Regions from separate parts of the Arthrobacter sp. 10T416 genome, predicted to be linked through region 2. Evidence: riboswitches for the same ligand, from Rfam matches in the RefSeq annotation. Region 2 holds a riboswitch; the other holds the start of a gene.
What was found. Region 2 has a riboswitch for glycine ahead of gcvP (aminomethyl-transferring glycine dehydrogenase). Riboswitches for the same ligand answer to the same signal wherever they lie in the genome.
Positions count from the first base shown of each region.

Region 1: linked by a shared signal. The riboswitch ahead of cycA (D-serine/D-alanine/glycine transporter) and the one ahead of gcvP (aminomethyl-transferring glycine dehydrogenase) in region 2 are both predicted to bind glycine.

Region 1 covers NZ_JBFTHI010000001.1:513,669-522,664, forward strand. The annotation lists gene AC1DBE_RS02320 (S-(hydroxymethyl)mycothiol dehydrogenase) at 1-122, shown strand, start outside; gene AC1DBE_RS02325 (MBL fold metallo-hydrolase) at 119-757, shown strand; gene AC1DBE_RS02330 (hypothetical protein) at 797-1,030, opposite strand; gene AC1DBE_RS02335 (methylenetetrahydrofolate reductase) at 1,027-1,917, opposite strand; gene purU (formyltetrahydrofolate deformylase) at 1,952-2,863, opposite strand; gene cycA (D-serine/D-alanine/glycine transporter) at 2,860-4,329, opposite strand; glycine riboswitch at 4,483-4,580, opposite strand; gene AC1DBE_RS02350 (DinB family protein) at 4,892-5,395, shown strand; gene AC1DBE_RS02355 (lipoate--protein ligase family protein) at 5,409-6,158, opposite strand; gene AC1DBE_RS02360 (DUF2177 family protein) at 6,175-6,558, shown strand; gene AC1DBE_RS02365 (thioesterase family protein) at 6,578-7,381, opposite strand; gene AC1DBE_RS02370 (endonuclease/exonuclease/phosphatase family protein) at 7,506-8,213, shown strand; gene AC1DBE_RS02375 (alkaline phosphatase family protein) at 8,306-8,996, shown strand, end outside.
Region 2 covers NZ_JBFTHI010000004.1:15,627-24,622, reverse strand. The annotation lists gene AC1DBE_RS06535 (L-serine ammonia-lyase) at 1-337, opposite strand, end outside; gene glyA (serine hydroxymethyltransferase) at 477-1,790, opposite strand; gene gcvH (glycine cleavage system protein GcvH) at 1,805-2,191, opposite strand; gene gcvT (glycine cleavage system aminomethyltransferase GcvT) at 2,595-3,728, opposite strand; gene gcvP (aminomethyl-transferring glycine dehydrogenase) at 3,741-6,653, opposite strand; glycine riboswitch at 6,693-6,807, opposite strand; glycine riboswitch at 6,809-6,907, opposite strand; gene AC1DBE_RS06510 (TetR/AcrR family transcriptional regulator) at 7,017-7,556, opposite strand; gene AC1DBE_RS06505 (MFS transporter) at 7,623-8,996, shown strand, end outside.

The DNA of each region.
Region 1 (8,996 bases), on a different contig from region 2:
ACCGGCAGGGCAGGCTCGACCTCGACGCTTTCGTCACGGAGCGGATCACCATCGACCAGATCGAGGACGCCTTCGACAAGATGCACGACGGTGCCGTGCTGCGTTCGGTGGTGGAACTGTGAGCGGCGGAGCACTGCGGATCGACCGCCTGGTCACGTCCGGGACGTTCTCGCTCGACGGCGGCACATGGGACGTGGACAACAACGTCTGGATCGTCGGCAACGACCAGGAATGCGTGGTGATCGACCCCGCCCACGACGCCGGCGCCACCGCGGCCGCCGTCGCCGGCCGGAACGTCAAGGCCATCCTGCTCACCCACGGCCACGACGACCACATCGCAGCGGTCGGCGCCTTCCGCAGCCTGGTCAACGCCCCGGTCTACCTGAACCAGCAGGACTGGATGCTGTGGGACCGCGTCTTCCCCGGGACCGAACCGGAGCACGGCATTGACGACGGCGACACGTTCGAGGTGGCCGGGGCCCGCCTCGAAGCACTGCACACCCCGGGCCACTCCCCCGGCTCGGTGAGCTTCTACCTGCCCGCCGAGGGAACCGTCTTCACCGGTGACACGCTCTTCCAGGGCGGTCCGGGCGCCACCGGCCGGTCCTTCAGCGACTTCCCCACCATCATCGGGTCCATCCGCGACCGGCTGCTCACGCTGCCCGCAGACACCGTGGTGCGCACCGGTCATGGCGATTCGACGACGGTGGGCGCCGAGGCGCCGCACCTGGAGGAGTGGATAGCCCGCGGCCACTGACAGCGCCGCGGGCCGCCACCGCCGCCCAGCCGACTTCGACTAGCCCACTTCGACGAACACCGTGTCGTCGCGGTGGAACATACGGCGGCCCTCGAGGCCGTTGAAGCGGACCCACATCACCGCACCGTCCGGCGTCGACCCGTCCACGGTTCCCGGCCCCAGGTAACGGCCGCCGGCCGTGATCCGTACCGGCAGGCCGCGCGGCAGGGCTGCCCACGGCAGCCGCCACCCGGTACGCGGGAGCTGCCTGGGGTCGCCGGCCGGCGCGGTCATGGCTGCCGCTCCACCGGCGCCGCCGTTCCAGAAGCCGCCGTTACGCCGGCGGCCGCGTACGGTTCCAGGTTGTTGAATGTATAGAGGTGGACGCCCGCCAGGGCCGGCTGCGCCGCCGACAATTCGGCCACGAGGCGGCTGGGCGAGTAGTTGCCGCCGTCGAGGAGCCGCCGGGCCAGCGGGCCCTTGCGGCTGATGAACCGCAGGGACGGTCCCACCCCGATCTTGGTCGCCAGCGAAATGAGCTTGGTCCGTGGAACGGACCCGGCGACGCCGGCCCACACCGGAAGGGTGACGCCTTCGCGGCGGAGCAACTCGACATACCAACTGATCCGGGCCGCCGAGAAGCACATCTGCGTCACCACGCTGGTGGCGAGGTGCTGTTTTTCCAGCAGCGCATCCAGCATGTACAGCTGGCTTTGCCCGGGATGCCCTTCCGGGTACCCGGCAACGCCGGCCGACATGGACCCGCCGGACAAATCGGCGATGTCCTCCAGGAGCCGTGCACTGTTCTGGTACGGGCCGGCCGGCTGCGCGGCATCACCGCCGACGGCAAAAACCTCGGTAATCCCCGCGGTCCGGCACTCGGTGAGGATGCCGGCCAATTGCGCCCGGCTTTCAAGGCTCCTCGCCGCCAGATGCGGGACCACGCTGTAGCCGAGCCCGCGCAGCTGGACGGCTGTTTCCAGGGTGGGTTGGACACCGTGATGGGGAAGGCAGGTCACGGTCAGCGCCGCCCCCGGCGCAAGTCCGGCCTGGACTCTGGTGACGATGCCGGAGGTGGGAATGATTTCCAGCCGCGCCGGCAGTGTGGTGTCTGCCGGGGCGCAATCCGGCTGGGCGGACGGGGCATGGGACGCGGTTGACAGAGGAAGGTGGGTCTTCACAGGGAACTCCAGAATTTGGGCAGGCGGGCGCGGGTCAGCGCAGGATGACGGTGCGGTTCCCTGAGAGGATGATGCGCCCCTCGGAGTGCCAGCGGACGGCGTTCGTCAGGGCCTTGCATTCGGCGTCCCGGCCCACGGCGACGAGGTCCTCCGGGGTATAGGTGTGGTCCACCTCGATGACCTGCTGGGCGATGATCGGCCCCTCATCCAGTTCCGAGTTCACGTAGTGCGCCGTGGCCCCGACAGTCTTGACGCCGCGGGCGTAAGCCTGGTGGTAGGGCTTGGCTCCTTTGAAGCTCGGCAGGAAGGAGTGGTGGATGTTGATGGCCCTGCCGGCGAGCCTGGCCGTGAGGTTGTCGCTGAGGACCTGCATGTACCGGGCGAGGACCACAAGTTCCACGTTGTACGCCTCCACCAGGTCCAGGAGCGTTGCTTCCGCCTCCGGCTTGGTCGCGGGGCTGACGGGCACGTGGTGGAAGGGGATCCCGTGCCAGGTGACCAGGCCCTCGTGGTCCGGGTGGTTGGACACGACGGCGACAATCTCGACCGGGAGTTCACCGATTCTGGCGCGGAAGAGAAGATCGTTCAGGCAGTGCCCGTATTTGGAGACCATAACGAGGATCCGTTGCTTCCGGCCGTGGCGTTCCAGCCGCCAGGTCATCGCCCACTCGGCGGCGACCGGCGCGAAATCCTGCCGGAGCTCCTCGACGTCCGCCGCGGTGCCGGTTGAGACGAAGTGCACGCGCATAAAGAAGTGCTCCACGAGCCGGTCGCCGAACTGCTTGATGTCCACAATGTTGCAGCCGTGGTCCAGCAGGAATTTGGACACCGCGTTGATGATGCCGGGTGATTCGGCGCAGTCGAGGGTGAGGACGAACTCGGCGCCGGGCTCCTCCCGCTGTACAGCTGCGGGGCCGCCGGACTGTGGGGTTGCTGCGGTGCTCACAGGCTATCCACCTTCCGGGAACCGGCAGCTTCATCCTGCTCGGACTGGAGTTCGGCCTTGAAGGCCTCGTAACGGGCCAGGTGCACCGGACGGCGGCGCAGGACCAGCCATGCGGCGCCGAGGATGATGAACCAGACCGGCGTCACCAGCAGGGCCGACAGCGTGTCCGGCTGCGTGGTCAGCGTCCAGAGCACGAAGGCGAAGAAGGCGAAGACGACCCAGACCATGGGCACGCCGCCGGGCATCTTGAACTTCGAGGCATCGTGCAGCTGCGGGCGGCGCCTGCGGAAGGCCAGGTAGCTGGCCAGGATGATGGACCACACGAAGACGAAGCAGACGGCGGAGACGGTTGTAACCATTTCGAAGGCCTTGCCGATGTTCTCCCCCGCGTACATCAGCACGACGCCGGAGAGCAGCAGCACGCACGAAAGGAACAAGGCGTTCTGCGGAACCTTGCGGCGGGACAGCGCTGCGAAGCGGGCGGGGGCGTCACCTTCCTGGGCGAGGCCGTAGACCATGCGGGAGGTGGAGTAAATCCCGGAGTTGGCCGAGGACATGGCCGAGGTCAGGACCACCAGGTTGACCACGGTGGCGGCGGCGCCGAGGCCGGCCAGGGAGAACATGGCGATGAACGGGCTGTGTCCGGCGGCGAACTGGGTCCACGGCGTGACCGACATCAGGATGATAAGTGCGCCGACGTAGAACAGCAGGACACGGATCGGAATGGAGTTGATGGCCCGCGGCAGGTTTTTCTCGGGGTCCTTGGCCTCGGCTGCGGTGGTGCCGACCAGTTCGATGCCGACGAAGGCGAAGACGGCGATCTGGAAGCCGGCCACAAAGCCCATGAACTCGTTCGGGAAGAAGCCGCCGTGGCTCCAGAGGTTACTGAAAGTCGCGGGTCCGGCGTCGGAGCTGAACCCGCTGAAGATCATAAACAGGCCCACAACAATCAACGCCGCGATCGCGACGATCTTGATCAGCGCGAACCAGAATTCGGTCTCGCCGAAGGCCTTGACGGTGGTCAGGTTCAGCAGCAGCAGGATCGCGATGGTGACCAGGCCCGGAATCCAGAGGGGCAGGCCGGGCCAGAGTTCCTGGGAGTACCCGGCAATGGCAATAACGTCGGCAATGCCGGTGATCACCCAGCAGAACCAGTACGTCCACCCGGTGAAGAAGCCCGCCCACGGGCCCAGCAGATCGGCGGCGAAATCGCTGAAGGACTTGTAGTGCAGGTTGGAGAGCAACAGTTCGCCCATGGCCCGCATGACGAAGAACAGCATGAAGCCGATGATCATGTAGACGAAAATGACCGAGGGGCCGGCCGCGGAGATGGTCTTGCCCGAGCCCATAAACAGGCCCGTGCCGATGGCGCCGCCGATCGCGATGAGCTGGATGTGCCGGTTGCTGAGCTGCCGCTCGAGGTGGGGAGCTTCAACCATGGTGGAAGGTGGTCGCTGAATCGTCATAAGGAACTCCATCGTTCAAGTGGCTGGTGCCACGATGATTCGGGTTCCTCCCCGCTCTGTCTTGGACCTGAGAGTTTCCGCGTACCTGCCCCCGCAGGAACCGCTTGCACCGTCGGTGAGCCGGGAAATGATCCGGCTGCTTTCCAGAGTTGCCTCGCCGCGGCGGTACGTGGGCCTGAGAGATTCCTGGGGAGGATTTGCTCCTACGGCGCCTGCTGCATGTACCGGCAGGACTCTCCCGCCGCAGATCATAGGCTTGTTTACTTATAGGGGGTGGCGCGGCGCTGCGGAGGGTGGCTCCGGGCAAGAACGCGTCGTCATGGTTGCCGTGCCCTGGCTCGGGCCGGTAACCGCCAAACATGATCGCCGGGACCTCCTCGGAAGGATTGTCCGGCGGATTCAGTGTGGGATGGATCACGCCGGAAAGTCAAACCGCCGGATTTGTGACGCAGCCCGCGTTCTGGCGCTACCCGCCGGTAGGTCCTCCGGGCGGATAGCACCGGCCGGGCCGGAGGGGCCGCAGGGGCCGGTGCCGGGCCGGGTGCTATTAGGATGTGGCCCTATGAGCCATCACCCCAGCACGGAGCCCGGTATTTTCGCCGCGGATCTGCGGACGCAGTTCGACGCATTCCTCGACGAACACCGGGCCGCGCTGCACGATTGCCTGGACGGAATGACCGAACAGGAGGCCCGCGCGTCCCTGGTCACCTCCCGCACCACGCTGCTGGGGCTGGTCAAGCACGCCACGTTCGTGGAGAAGGTCTGGTTCGACGAGGCCATCACCCGCCGCAGCCGGCAGGACATCGGTATTCCGGCCACCCCGGACGAGTCCTTCATCCTGGCTCCCGATGACTCGATCGCCGGCGTCCAGGCCGCGTACCGGGAAGCCTGCGCCCAATCGCGTGAGCGCGCCGCACCTCTCGCCCTGGACCACCTGGTGACCGGAAACAGGCGCGGCCCGCTGCCGCTGCGGTGGGTTTACCTGCACCTGTTGCGGGAACTGGCCCAGCACTGCGGGCACGCCGATATCCTGCGCGAACAGCTCCTGGCCGCCCGCCCAGCGTGAGCCGTCTCGGCCGTTAGGGCAGCAGGGCGCCGAAGTCGCCGTCGTCGAGCGTGGCGTACCGGGCGTAGGCGGCCAGTACGGCTGCCTCCACGGCGGGCACGTCCAGGCCCGGGACCAGGTCATCGGCGGCGCCGGCGGTGGCCGGGTCCCAGTCAAGGCCCAGCGCGGCGTAACTCGCCTCGAGGACTGCCCTGATGGGCGCGGAGTTCTCCACGATGATCACGGAGCTGAACAGCCAGCCGCCGGCCACCACTCGCTGGGCGGTGCCGACCAGCTTGATGGGGTGCTCCGGGACCAGGGGATCCCGGCCGTGGACACTGAATTCGCCCGGGCAGTACTCCCCCGGAATCTCGCCGACAGCGGCCGCCACCCCGGCGTCGCGCAGGGCCTGCGCCAGCAGCTCGCCGAAGAGGGAGAACCGGCCTTTGGCCCCGGCAATCGCGTCAGCATGGGGCTCCAGGTGGTCGATCACCAGGGTGCCCTCGTGGTACGCGGCGGCCCTGCCCCCGGCCTTCCGGACCAGCGGTTCGAAACCAAGTTCCCGGCAGGCCAGGGTGGCGGCGTCAAAGCCGGGCAAGTGGGTGTCACGCTGGCCGAACGCCACCGTGGGGGCGGGCCGGTAGAGCCGCAGCAGGGGGACCAGGGACCCGGTCTTGACCCGCTGCAGAAGGGTCAGGGCGAAGTCGAGGTCCGCCGCCGGGCCGAGGGAGTGATCCTGCCGGAACACCGTCAGGTTCCGGGGTCCCGCCGCGGCCTGCTGCATGTTGTTATGCTCCCTTATGGTCATTCTGCAATTCCTGGTGGTAGCCGCCGCGTTCGCCGTCATCGACGCCGTCTGGCTCAAGTCGATGAACAAGTTCTACCGCCGGCACTTGGGCCACCTGATGTCGGACAAGCCCCATCTAGGGTACGCCGTGGTGTTCTACGTGCTGTACATCGCCGGGATCCTCTTCTTTGCCCTCCGGCCCGCGCTCGACGGCGGCAGCTGGCTGACGGCGCTGGGTTACGGCGCCGCGCTGGGCGGCTTCGCCTATGCAACCTATGACCTCACCAACGCCGCCACCCTGAAAAACTGGCCGCTGGCGATCGTGGTCGCGGACATCCTCTGGGGCGCGTTCCTGACCGGCCTGGCCACCGTCGTCGGCTGGCTCGTTTTCCACTAGCCGGCGCCGCGGCCGCCGGTCAGCTCTTCCGCAGCGTCAGGATCTGTTCGGCTCGCCCGAACGGTCCCGTGAGGTCGTGCAGCACGGTGGAGGTCAGGCCGATGCCGTCCGTACCGAAGGAGACCTCGTTGTCCAGGCCAAGCCACTCGCCCTCGGGCCGCCGGTACATGTGGATCTGGAGGTCCAGGTTGGGGAACGCGTAGCTGCCCTTTCCCGGCGGAACCCGGGCGGCAATGCCGTTGGCCGTATCCACCAGTCCGATCAGCCGGGCGAGGTCGCTGCTGTCCGCCCGGTCGGTCAGCGGGTAGTCGGTGTGCAGCCAGACGGTTCCGGAACCGGCACGGTGCCCCTCGGCGATCCGCATGCTCAGGGAGGCGATGTACCCGCCGGGCCAGACCGTGGCGGCGTCGTACGGCTCGCAATTCTCCGGTGCCGGGATCCGCGGATCTTCAAACGCGGCGACAGCCGAGGTATCGGAGGTCACCATCCGCCAGGCCGTCGCCCGGATGGCCACGCGGCCGCCGGCAACCAACTCGGCCTGCAGCAGTTCGATGGTGCGGCCGGGGCGCAGCGTGGTGGTGGTGACCTCGAATTCGCCGCCGGGGATGAGGCCGAGGATCTCATAGCTGATGCGGGCCATGCGCATGTCATCGCGCGGCTCGTGCCGGGCCAGGCAGTCGGCCATAATGCCCGACGCCGGTGCCATGTGCTGTTCGTGCTCGTTCCAGGCGCCCTGGGCGTGGACGGTGGAGCGGAAACGCCCGCCGCCGAGCACCTCGTAGTAGAAATCGCCCTCGGCCAGCACCGGTAATTCAGCAGTCAACGTCGACCCTTTCGCAGCAACAATCAGAGAATCCCCACCACCCTATCGCCTCCTCCCCCGGCCGGACTGGGTAGACTCGGGATCAGGCTTACCCCGACTATCGTGCGAAGAGGTGCTCCCCCTGATCCGAGTAATCAGCTACAACCTCCGGAAACACAAGGCCAGCGGCGAACTGGAAGCCCTGGCCAGCGGCTATGCAATCGATGCGCTCTGCCTCCAGGAGTGCGACACCGAAGACCTGCCGGACAGCATCGGCGACCTTCAGCTGGCGGACGCCACGCGAGGCAACCGGCTGGGCCTGGCCATCTACTACCGCCAGGACCGTTTCACCGCCTACGAGACCAAGACCTTCGCGCTGAAGAAATCCCTGCACGACCGGGTCCTGGCACCAGCACACGAACGGCTGATCGGCACCCGGGTGGTGGACAACCAAACAGACCATGACCTGGTGATCGCCTCCTTCCACGCCGCGCCGCTTACGGCCTCGAACTCCCTGCGCCGGAACCAGATCCACGCCGCGCACGGGGAACTGCTGAGCATGGGCGGCGGGCCGATGACGCTGATGGTGGGCGACTTCAACTATCCGTTCTTCACCAAGTACCTGACGGAGCAGATGAAGGACGCGGGCTACGAACTCTCGCTCAGCGACCGGAGGACCTACACCCGGTACAAGGTGTTCAAGGGCCACTTTGATTTCGCCACGTCCCAGGGCCTGATGATTGACAACGTCGAAACGCTGCCCCGCGGCGCCTCCGACCACCTGCCCATCCTCATCACGGCGGAGTACGGGCAGGACGCCAAGGGCGCCACCGGGGTGAGCGGCGCGGCCTGAGCCACTCGGGCTGCTAAACACCCGGTTAACTGTTCATGAACGGGCCAACAAACGGCCCGGACCCGTGATCTTTTCGTGATCTACTTTTGGGCGTGAACTTAACTCGACGTCACTTTATGACCGCCGCCCGGACCGTCGCGGCCACCGCCCTCGCCACCGGGGGCGCGGCCCGTGCGGCCCAGACGGCAGCGGCCCTGCCGACGCCGGCAGGCTCCGGAATCGAGCACATCATCGTGGTGATGATGGAGAACCGCTCCTTTGACCACTTCCTGGGCTGGATGCCCGGCGCGGACGGCAAACAGTCCGGGCTCAGCTTCACGGACCGCTACGGGATCCCGCATGCGACCCATCACCTGACGGACTTCCAGGGCTGCGGCCATCCTGACCCGGACCACTCCTACGAGGGCGGCCGGATCCAGTACAACGGCGGCAAGAACAACGGCTGGCTCCTGGCCGGCGAGAACGACGAGTTCGCCGTCGGCTACTACGACGCCGCCGACCTCGACTTCTGGCGGCAGGCCGGCCCGGACTGGACCGTCTGCGACCGGTACTTCGCGGCGACCATGGCCGAGACCTATCCCAACCGCTTCTACCAGCACTCCGCGGCCACGGACCGGATCCATAACTCGACCGTCACGTCCACCCTGCCCACCATCTGGGACCGGCTGGCCGCCGCCGGCGTCGCCGGCAAGTACTACTACGGCGACATCCCCTTCACCGCGCTGTGGGGCACCAAGTACCAGGGCATCTCACACCACTACTCGGAGTTCCTCACGGACTGCT
Region 2 (8,996 bases):
CCATGTCCTTCACCCCGTAGGGCAGCACAACGGTGCCGGCCAGTCGCAGGGTCCCGGTTTCGGCGATCGCGGCGAGCCGGTCCTCGACTTCCTCGGGGAGGATCAGTTCCGGGTGGTAGCCCTCCAGTCCGAGCAGGATTGCCGTCATGGTTCCGTGGCCGTGTCCGGTCGCGGCCAGGGACCCGTAGAGATCCACGCGCAGGGATGCCACGGCATCGAGGTCCCCCGAGGCCTTGAGTTCTTCGGCAAACACCGCGGCCGCGCGCATCGGCCCCACCGTGTGGGAGCTCGACGGGCCGATCCCAATGGAGAAGAGATCAAAGACGCCTACAGCCATGGCCGGGTTTCCTAACTGGGGATGAAAAGTGGAGTGGTGTGAAAAGAGGTGCCCTTGGAGGGGATGCCCCGGAGGGCGGAATGCCACCGGTGGGCCGGCGGCCCGGGGCCGATCCGGAAAGATCGGCCCCGGGGTGATATCAGCCTAGCTTGGCAACCGACGGGTAGAGCGGGTGCGCGGCGGCGAGCGCCTCCACCCGGCTGCGGAGTCCGCTCAGGTCCGCTCCGGCGTCGGCCGTCAGCGCCTCGGCGATGATGTCCGCAACCTCGGCGAACGCGGCTTCGCCGAAGCCGCGGGTCGCCAGGGCCGGGGTGCCGATCCGCAGCCCGGAGGTCACCATCGGCGGGCGCGGATCGAACGGCACGGCGTTGCGGTTGACCGTGATGTCGATCGCGGCGAGCCGGTCCTCGGCCTCCTGACCGTTGAGCTCGCAGTCGCGCAGGTCCACCAGGACCAGGTGCACGTCGGTCCCGCCGGACACCACGTTGATGCCCTTGGCGGTGACGTCCGGCTGGACCAGGCGCTCGGCGAGGATCCGGGCGCCGGCGAGGACACGTCCCTGGCGTTCTTTGAACTCCTCGGACGCGGCGATCTTGAACGCCACAGCCTTGCCCGCGATGACGTGCTCAAGCGGGCCGCCCTGCTGGCCGGGGAACACCGCGGAGTTGATCTTCTTGGCGATGTCGGCGTCGTTGCTCAGGATGATCCCGCCGCGCGGACCGGCGAGGGTCTTGTGCGTGGTGGAGGTGGTGACGTGGGCGTGCGGGACCGGCGAGGGGTGCAGCCCGGCCGCGACCAGCCCGGCAAAGTGCGCCATGTCCACCATCAGGTACGCGCCCACCGAATCGGCGATCCGGCGGAACTCCGCGAAGTCCAGCTGCCGGGCGTACGCGGACCAGCCGGCCACGATCAGCTGCGGCTTGTGCTCCTGGGCCAGGCGCTCCACCTCGGCCATGTCGATCCGGTGGTCGTCCTCCCGCACCTGGTACGGGATCACGTTGTAGAGCCGGCCGGAGAAGTTGATCTTCATGCCGTGCGTCAGGTGCCCGCCGTGGGCCAGGTTCAGGCCCATGATCGTGTCACCGGGACGGATCAGGGCGTGCATCACGGATGCGTTGGCCTGCGCGCCGGAGTGCGGCTGGACGTTCGCGAATTCGGCACCGAACAGGGCCTTGACCCGGTCGATCGCCAGCTGTTCGATGACGTCGACGTGCTCGCAGCCGCCGTAGTAACGCTTGCCCGGGTACCCCTCGGCGTACTTGTTGGTCAGCACCGACCCCTGCGCCTGCATAACGGCGGCCGCGGTGTGGTTCTCCGAGGCGATCATTTCGAGGCCGTCGCGCTGGCGGGTGAGTTCGGCATCGATCGTCGCCGCGATCTCCGGGTCCAGGGCGGACAGGTCCGCGTCCAGCGACGGCGAGACGACCTGCTCGAACGCTACGGTGCCGGCCATCGCGGAGGCGCCGCTCACAGCTCGCCGCCGTTCTTGGATGCGTACTCCTGTGCGGACAGCAGCGGGCCTTCGGACTCCACGGCTACCTTGAACAGCCAGCCCGCACCGTACGGATCACTGTTCATCAGCGCGGGATCAGCGACGACGGCGTCGTTGATCTCGAGCACTTCGCCCGTGACGGGTGCGTACAGGTCGGACACGGACTTGGTCGACTCGACCTCGCCGCAGGTCTCGCCGGCGGTCACCGCGGAACCAACCTCGGGCAGGTCAACGTAGACGATGTCGCCGAGGGCGTCAGTGGCGACGGCGGAGATGCCGATGGACACGGTGTTCGATCCCGCGTCCCGGGCAACCCACTCGTGCTCGTCGGAGTACTGCAGTTCAGGGGCAACTTTTGCCATGGTTTTTTCCTTTGCGTTTGAAAGTCATGGGCCACGTTAGCTGTGGCCGGGTGGGGTGGCGGGGGAGGCGATTCCTCCGCATGCTCGCTCGTTCCTCGCTTAGACGCATGCTTCCGGAATCCCCTCCCCCGCCGCTATCCAGTTCCGTTTTCGGGGCCAACAGTTCTCCGGAAAGAACCAGTGGCCGTTCGTGTAGCACCTTGGAGTTCCAATGCACCCCCAATGGCGCTTGGAACGGAAGGGCGGCTGACCTTGAGGGGCTGGCTGGCCGCGGTTTTCGAAAGCGTGCGTCTAAGCGAGGGACGAGCGAGCACGCGTGAAAACCGGGGCCTGCCGGTCCCGGACTCGGGAACCGCTGCGGCCGGACGGTCCCGGAGCCAGCCTCGGCTCCGGGACCGGAGGGCTACTTCTGGCGCTTGTAGAACGGCAGTGCGACAACTTCGAACGGCTCGGCCTTGCCCCGGAGGTCGACGTCCAGGGCCGTGCCGGGCTCGGCCAGCTCGACGTCGACGTAGGCCATGGCCACCGGGTAGCCGAGGGTCGGCGAGGGCTGGCCCGAGGTCACTTCACCGACGACGGCGCCGTCCTTGAGGACCGGGTAGTGGCCGCGGCCGGCCCGGCGGCCCAGGCCCTTGAGCCCGACGAGCTTACGCCCGGTGGTGGACCCGGCGCCGGCTTCCTTCAATGCCGCCAGGGCTGCTTTGCCCACGAAGTCGCCTTCCTTGGAGAGCGCGACGACGGGTCCCAGGCCAGCGGAGTAAGGGTTGCCCTCGCGGGAAAGCTCGTTGCCGTAGAGCGGCATGCCGGCCTCCAGGCGCAGCGAGTCGCGGCATGCGAGCCCCGCCGGTGTCAACTCGCCGTCTTCGGCGATGGCGAGCAGCGCCTGCCAGAGGGCGGCGGCGTCGTCGTTCGGGACATAGATCTCGAAGCCGTCCTCGCCGGTGTACCCGGTGCGGGCCAGCAGCAGCTCCTGGCTCGTGCCGGCGACCATAAAGGGGACCTCGACGGCGGCGTAGTACTTCAGCTCCGTGACGAGCCCGTGCTGGGCGGCCGGGACCAGGCGGAGCAGGATTGCTTCGGCTTTGGGGCCCTGGACCGCGATGAGGGAGGTCTCGGCGGAGACGTCCTCTACCGTGACGTCGAAGTTGGCAGCCCGTTCGGCGAGCGCGGCGGCGACCACCTTGGCGTTGCCGGCGTTCGGGACGACGAGGAACTTCTCGTCGCCGCGGCGGTACGTGATGAGGTCATCGATGATGCCGCCGTCTTCCTGGCAGATCAGCGAGTATTTGGCCTTGCCCACGGCCATGGCGGAGAGTTTGCCGGCGAGGGCGTAGTCGAGGAACGCGGCGGCGTCCGGGCCGGTGACCCAGACTTCGCCCATGTGGGAGAGGTCGAACAGGCCCGCTGCGTTGCGGACGGCGTGGTGCTCGGCCAGTTCGGAGGTGTACTTCAGCGGCATCTGCCAGCCGCCGAAATCGGTGAAGGACGCGCCGGCCTTCTTGTGCTCTTCGTACAGAGCCGTGTAGTTCTCAGTCATCGGTGGCTGTCCTTAGTTGGCGGAGTCGGAGGTGGCGGAGTGGTCTGCGGTGTCCTCTTCGAAGGCTTCGAGGGGAGGGCAGGAGCAGATGAGGTTACGGTCGCCGGCAGCGCCGTCGATCCGGCCGACCGGCGGGAAGTACTTGTCCTGGCGGAGGGTGTGGACCGGGAACACGGCCTGCTCGCGCGGGTAGGCCCGGTCCCAGTCGGTGGACACGGCGGCCGCGGCGGTGTGGGGTGCGTTGCGCAGCGGGCTGTGCTCGACGGTGAATTCGCCGTGGGCCACCTGGTCGATTTCCTTGCGGATGGTGATCATGGCCGTGATGAACCGGTCGATCTCGCCCAGGTCCTCGGATTCGGTGGGCTCCACCATCAGGGTGCCGGCCACCGGGAACGCCAGGGTGGGGGCGTGGAAACCGTAGTCGATCAGGCGCTTGGCGACGTCCTCGGCGGTCACGCCGGTCTTGGCCGTGAGTTCGCGCAGGTCCAGGATGCACTCGTGCGCCACCAGGCCGCCCTCACCGGTGTAGAGCACCGGGAAGAACTCGTTGAGCCGGGTCGCGATGTAGTTCGCGGCGAGCAGGGCGGACTTGGTGGCCTCGGTCAGGCCGGCACCGCCCATGAGCTTCACGTAGGCCCAGGAGATCGGCAGCACGCCGGCCGATCCGTAGCGGGATGCGGAGATCGGGGTGCCGTCGGCGCCGTTGGCGGGATCCGCGGCGTTGCCCGGCATGAACGGTGCCAGGTGGGCCTTGGCTGCGACCGGGCCGACGCCGGGTCCGCCGCCGCCGTGCGGGATGCAGAAGGTCTTGTGCAGGTTCAGGTGCGAGACGTCGCCGCCGAACTGGCCCGGCTGCGCGAGGCCGACCAGGGCGTTCAGGTTGGCGCCGTCGATGTAGACCTGGCCGCCGGCAGCGTGGATGGCGTCGCAGACTTCGCGGACGTCGGCGTCGTAGACCCCGTGGGTGGAGGGGTAGGTGATCATGATGCAGGACAGCGCGTCGCGGTGCTGTTCGATCTTGGCGGTCAGGTCGGCGTGGTCGATCGTACCGTCGGAGGCCGTGGCCACCACTACGACCTTCATGCCTGCCAGGACCGCGGAGGCGGCGTTGGTGCCGTGCGCCGAGGCCGGGATGAGGCAGACGGTGCGCTGGGCGTCGCCGCGGGAGAGGTGGTAGCCGCGGATCGCGAGGAGCCCGGCGAGTTCGCCCTGGGAGCCGGCGTTGGGCTGGATGGAGACCTGGTCGTAGCCGGTGATCTCGGTCAGCTGTGCCTCGAGGTCCTCGATCAGTTCGCGCCAGCCGGCGGTCTGGGACTCCGGGGCGAACGGGTGGATGGAGGCGAACTCCGGCCAGGAGACGGCTTCCATCTCGGCGGTCGCGTTCAGCTTCATGGTGCATGAGCCCAGCGGGATCATGGTGCGGTCCAGGGCCAGGTCCCGGTCCGAGAGGCGCCGGATGTAGCGCAGCAGCTGGGTTTCGGAGCGGTGGGTGTTGAACACCGGGTGCTGCAGGTAGTCCGAGGTCCGTTCGACGGCGGAGTCCAGGGCGAAGCCTGCGGCATCCTCTGAATTCTTGTCTACGACAGTCGCGCCGAAGGCGGCGACGACGTCGGCGACGATCGCCGGCGTCGTGGCTTCGTCAGCAGAGATACCGACGGTGTCGGCGTCGATGGCGCGCAGGTTGATGCCCTTGGCGTCGGCGGCGGCGATGATTCCGGCGGCGTTGCCCGGCACGGACACGGTGACGGTGTCGAAGAAGGAGGTGTGCAGCACGTCCAGGCCGGCAGCCTGGAGCGAGGCGGCGATGGTCTTGGCGTGGCCGTGGGTGGTCTCGGCGATGGCCTTGAGCCCGTCGGGGCCGTGGTAGACGGCGTAGAAGGACGCGACGATGGCCAGCAGCGCCTGGGCGGTGCAGATGTTGGACGTGGCCTTCTCGCGGCGGATGTGCTGCTCGCGGGTCTGCAGCGCCAGCCGGTAGGCGGGGATGCCGGCGTTGTCCTTGGAGACGCCAACCAGGCGGCCGGGCATGGAGCGCTCCAGGCCCTTCTGGACGGCCATGTAAGCCGCGTGCGGGCCGCCGAAGAACAGCGGCACACCGAGGCGCTGCGCGGAGCCGACGGCGATGTCGGCCCCCTGCTCGCCGGGAGGGGTGATCAGGGTCAGGGACAGCAGGTCCGCGGCCACGGTGACGAGGGCGCCGCGTTCCTTGGCCTCGGCAATGACGGCGGTGTGGTCGAAGACGCGGCCGGAGACGCCCGGCTGCTGCAGCACGACGCCGTTGATAACGCCCTTGGGCAGGCCCTTGGACAGATCGGCGACCTCAACTTCGAAGCCGAGGGCCTCGGCGCGGCCCTTGACGATCGCGATGGTCTGCGGGAGGCAGTCGGCGTCGAGGACGGTCTTGCCGTCGTGGGCGGCCTTGTTCTTGTTGGCCCGGCGCATCATCAGGACGGCTTCGGCAACGGCGGTGGCTTCGTCCAGGAGCGAGGCGTTGGCGATCGGCAGGCCCACGAGGTCCTGGACCATGGTCTGGAAGTTCAGCAGCGCCTCGAGCCGGCCCTGGGAGATTTCCGGCTGGTAGGGCGTGTAGGCGGTGTACCAGGCCGGGGCCTCGAGGATGTTCCGGCGGATGACGGCCGGGGTGACGGTGTCGAAGTAGCCCTGGCCGATCATCTGGACGGCGGTCTTGTTCTTCGAGGCCAGCGTGCGCAGCTCGGCGAGGACTTCCACTTCGCTGAGCGCTACGCCCAGCGCCAGGTCAGAATCCTGCCGGATGTCCTTCGGTACGGCGGTGTCCACAAGGTCGTTGACGGTGTCGTAGCCGACTGCCTTGAGCATGGCGGCGACGTCGGCCTGGCGGCGGGCGCCAATATGCCGGTCAACGAAGGACGTGGAGGCTGAGGTAACAGTCACTAGGAACTCCATAACTAAGGCGGCGCACGGTACGCCACATTGATTCGGGTTCCTCCCCGCTCTGTATTGGACCTGAGAGTTTCCGCGCAGCCGCTATGCGGGGCTCCGCTTGCACCGTCGGTGAGCACGTCGCGTCAGATAACGCACGTGCTACTTTCCAGAGTTGCCTTGCCGCGGCGGTACATGGGCCTGAGAGATTCCTGGGGAGGATTTGCTCCTACGGCGCCTGCTTGTACCTACTTGCAGAACTCTCCCGCCGCAGATCAAAGGCATATTCAATTGCTCGTGACCATAGTCACAGACTTATTGTCCTACGCCGGGGGCAAGGTCCGCAAACCAGTGACGCCGGAGCCGCGACATATACGGCCCCGCCCGTCAGCCGCGCAGCCGTTCGACGGCGGCCAGCAGGCTTTCGACGTCGCCCGCCATTTCCGTCGGCGCCCCGCCCGGTCCCCGGGCGAGCATCGCATTGAAGTACAGCCCGTCCCCCAGATAGAGAACGGGCTTGGCCATCGCGGGGCCGACGTCCGCCGCGAGGAGGGCCAGCCAGCTCGCCTGCACGCCTGCCATCCGTTGCAGGGTCTCGGCGTGTGCCACTTCGGCCAGCCGGGTGGCGGCCACAAAGACCCGGTCCAGTGGGGTGTCGGCCCACACCGAGGACTTGATGAAGTACGCGGCGGCCCCTTCGGGCGCAGCGGCCATGGCGGCGAGGTCGTCGGCGAGGAGCCGGTCCAGGCGCTCCAGCAGCACCGTGATCATGGCGTCCTTGGTGGGGAAATGGTACAGCAGACCGCCCTTGGAGACGCCGGCCAGCCTGGCTACCGCGTCGAGGGTGGCGGCCCGCTCCCCCTCGGTGATGAGCAGGGACTCGAAGGCGTCGAGGACGGCTTCACGGGCGACGGGTTTTCTGGCCATGGCTCCCATCATGCCCGGCGCACCGCCAATTTCTTAACTGTACCGTCCAGACGGTACAGTTATTCGATGACCGTCTCCTACCGCCCGTCGACCTCCGGTACCACCCGCGGCACCACCTCCGCTCCGCGCCCGGCGTGGCGCGACTGGCTGGCCCTGGCCCTGCTGATGTTTCCGGTGCTGCTCGTTGCCGTGGATAACACCGCCCTCACGTTCGCGCTGCCGGCGATCGCGCGCAGCCTGGACGCCTCCGGAGTGGAACTGCTGTGGATCGTCGACACATACCCCCTGGTCCTGGCCGGCCTGCTGGTCGCGATGGGTAGCCTGGGCGACCGGATTGGCCGCCGGCGGCTGCTGTTCATCGGCAGCGCCGGTTTCGCGGCAGTCTCCGCGGTGACAGCCTTCGCGCCCGCCGCTGAGTGGCTGATCGCAGGGCGGGCGGGGCTCGGCTTCTTCGGCGCCATGCTGATGCCGTCCACGCTGTCCCTGATCCGCAACATCTTCCCCGAACCCAACCGCCGGCGGCTGGCCGTGGCGGTCTGGGCCGCGGGGTTCTCCGGTGGCGCCGCGTTGGGGCCCATCTTCGGAGGGTGGCTCGTGGAACACCTCTGGTGGGGAGCGGTCCTGCTGGTCGCGGTGCCCATCATCCTGCCCCTGCTGGTCCTCGGCCCTGCCCTGATCCCGGAATCCCGGGACCCGAACCCCGGCCGGGTGGATCTGCCGAGCATCGCCTTGTCCATGCTCGCCATGGCCCCGGCGGTCTACGGCATCAAAATCCTGGCCACCGAGGGCATGGCAGCGGGACCGCTCGCCGCCCTTGGCGACGGCCTGCTGATGGGGTACGCCTTCGTCCGCCGCCAGCGCCGGCTGGCAGCGGACGAGTCCGGCACTCCCCTGCTGGATCTGAGCCTCTTCGGCAACCCCGTGTTCAGCACCGCCATTACGGCCAACGTGCTGGCGCTGTTTTCCTACAACGGTTTTATCCTGTTCCTCGCCCAGCACCTGCAACTGCTGGAGGGGCAGTCGCCGTCCGAGTCCGGGATGGCCATGATCCCCGCACTGGTCGCCACTGTGGTGGCCGGGCTGCTGGTGGTGCCCCTGGTCCGCAAGGTCCGGCCCGGCTTTGTGGTGGCCGGCGGCCTGGTCCTGAGCGCCACGGGCTACGGTCTGGTGGCCCTGGGCGACCACAGCGCCGGTCCCGGCATCCTGCTGGCGGCCCTGCTGGTGCTCTGCCTGGGCGTCGGAGCCGCCGAAACCATTTCCAACGACCTGATCCTGGGGTCCGTGCCGGCAGCCAAATCCGGGGCCGCGGCCGCCATTTCCGAGACCGGGTACGAGGTTGGCTCACTGCTCGGCACGGCCGTCCTTGGCTCCATCCTGACGGCGTCGTACCAGCACAACCTGCGACTGCCGGCCGGCACTGCGGGGACGGCGCCGGCGGAG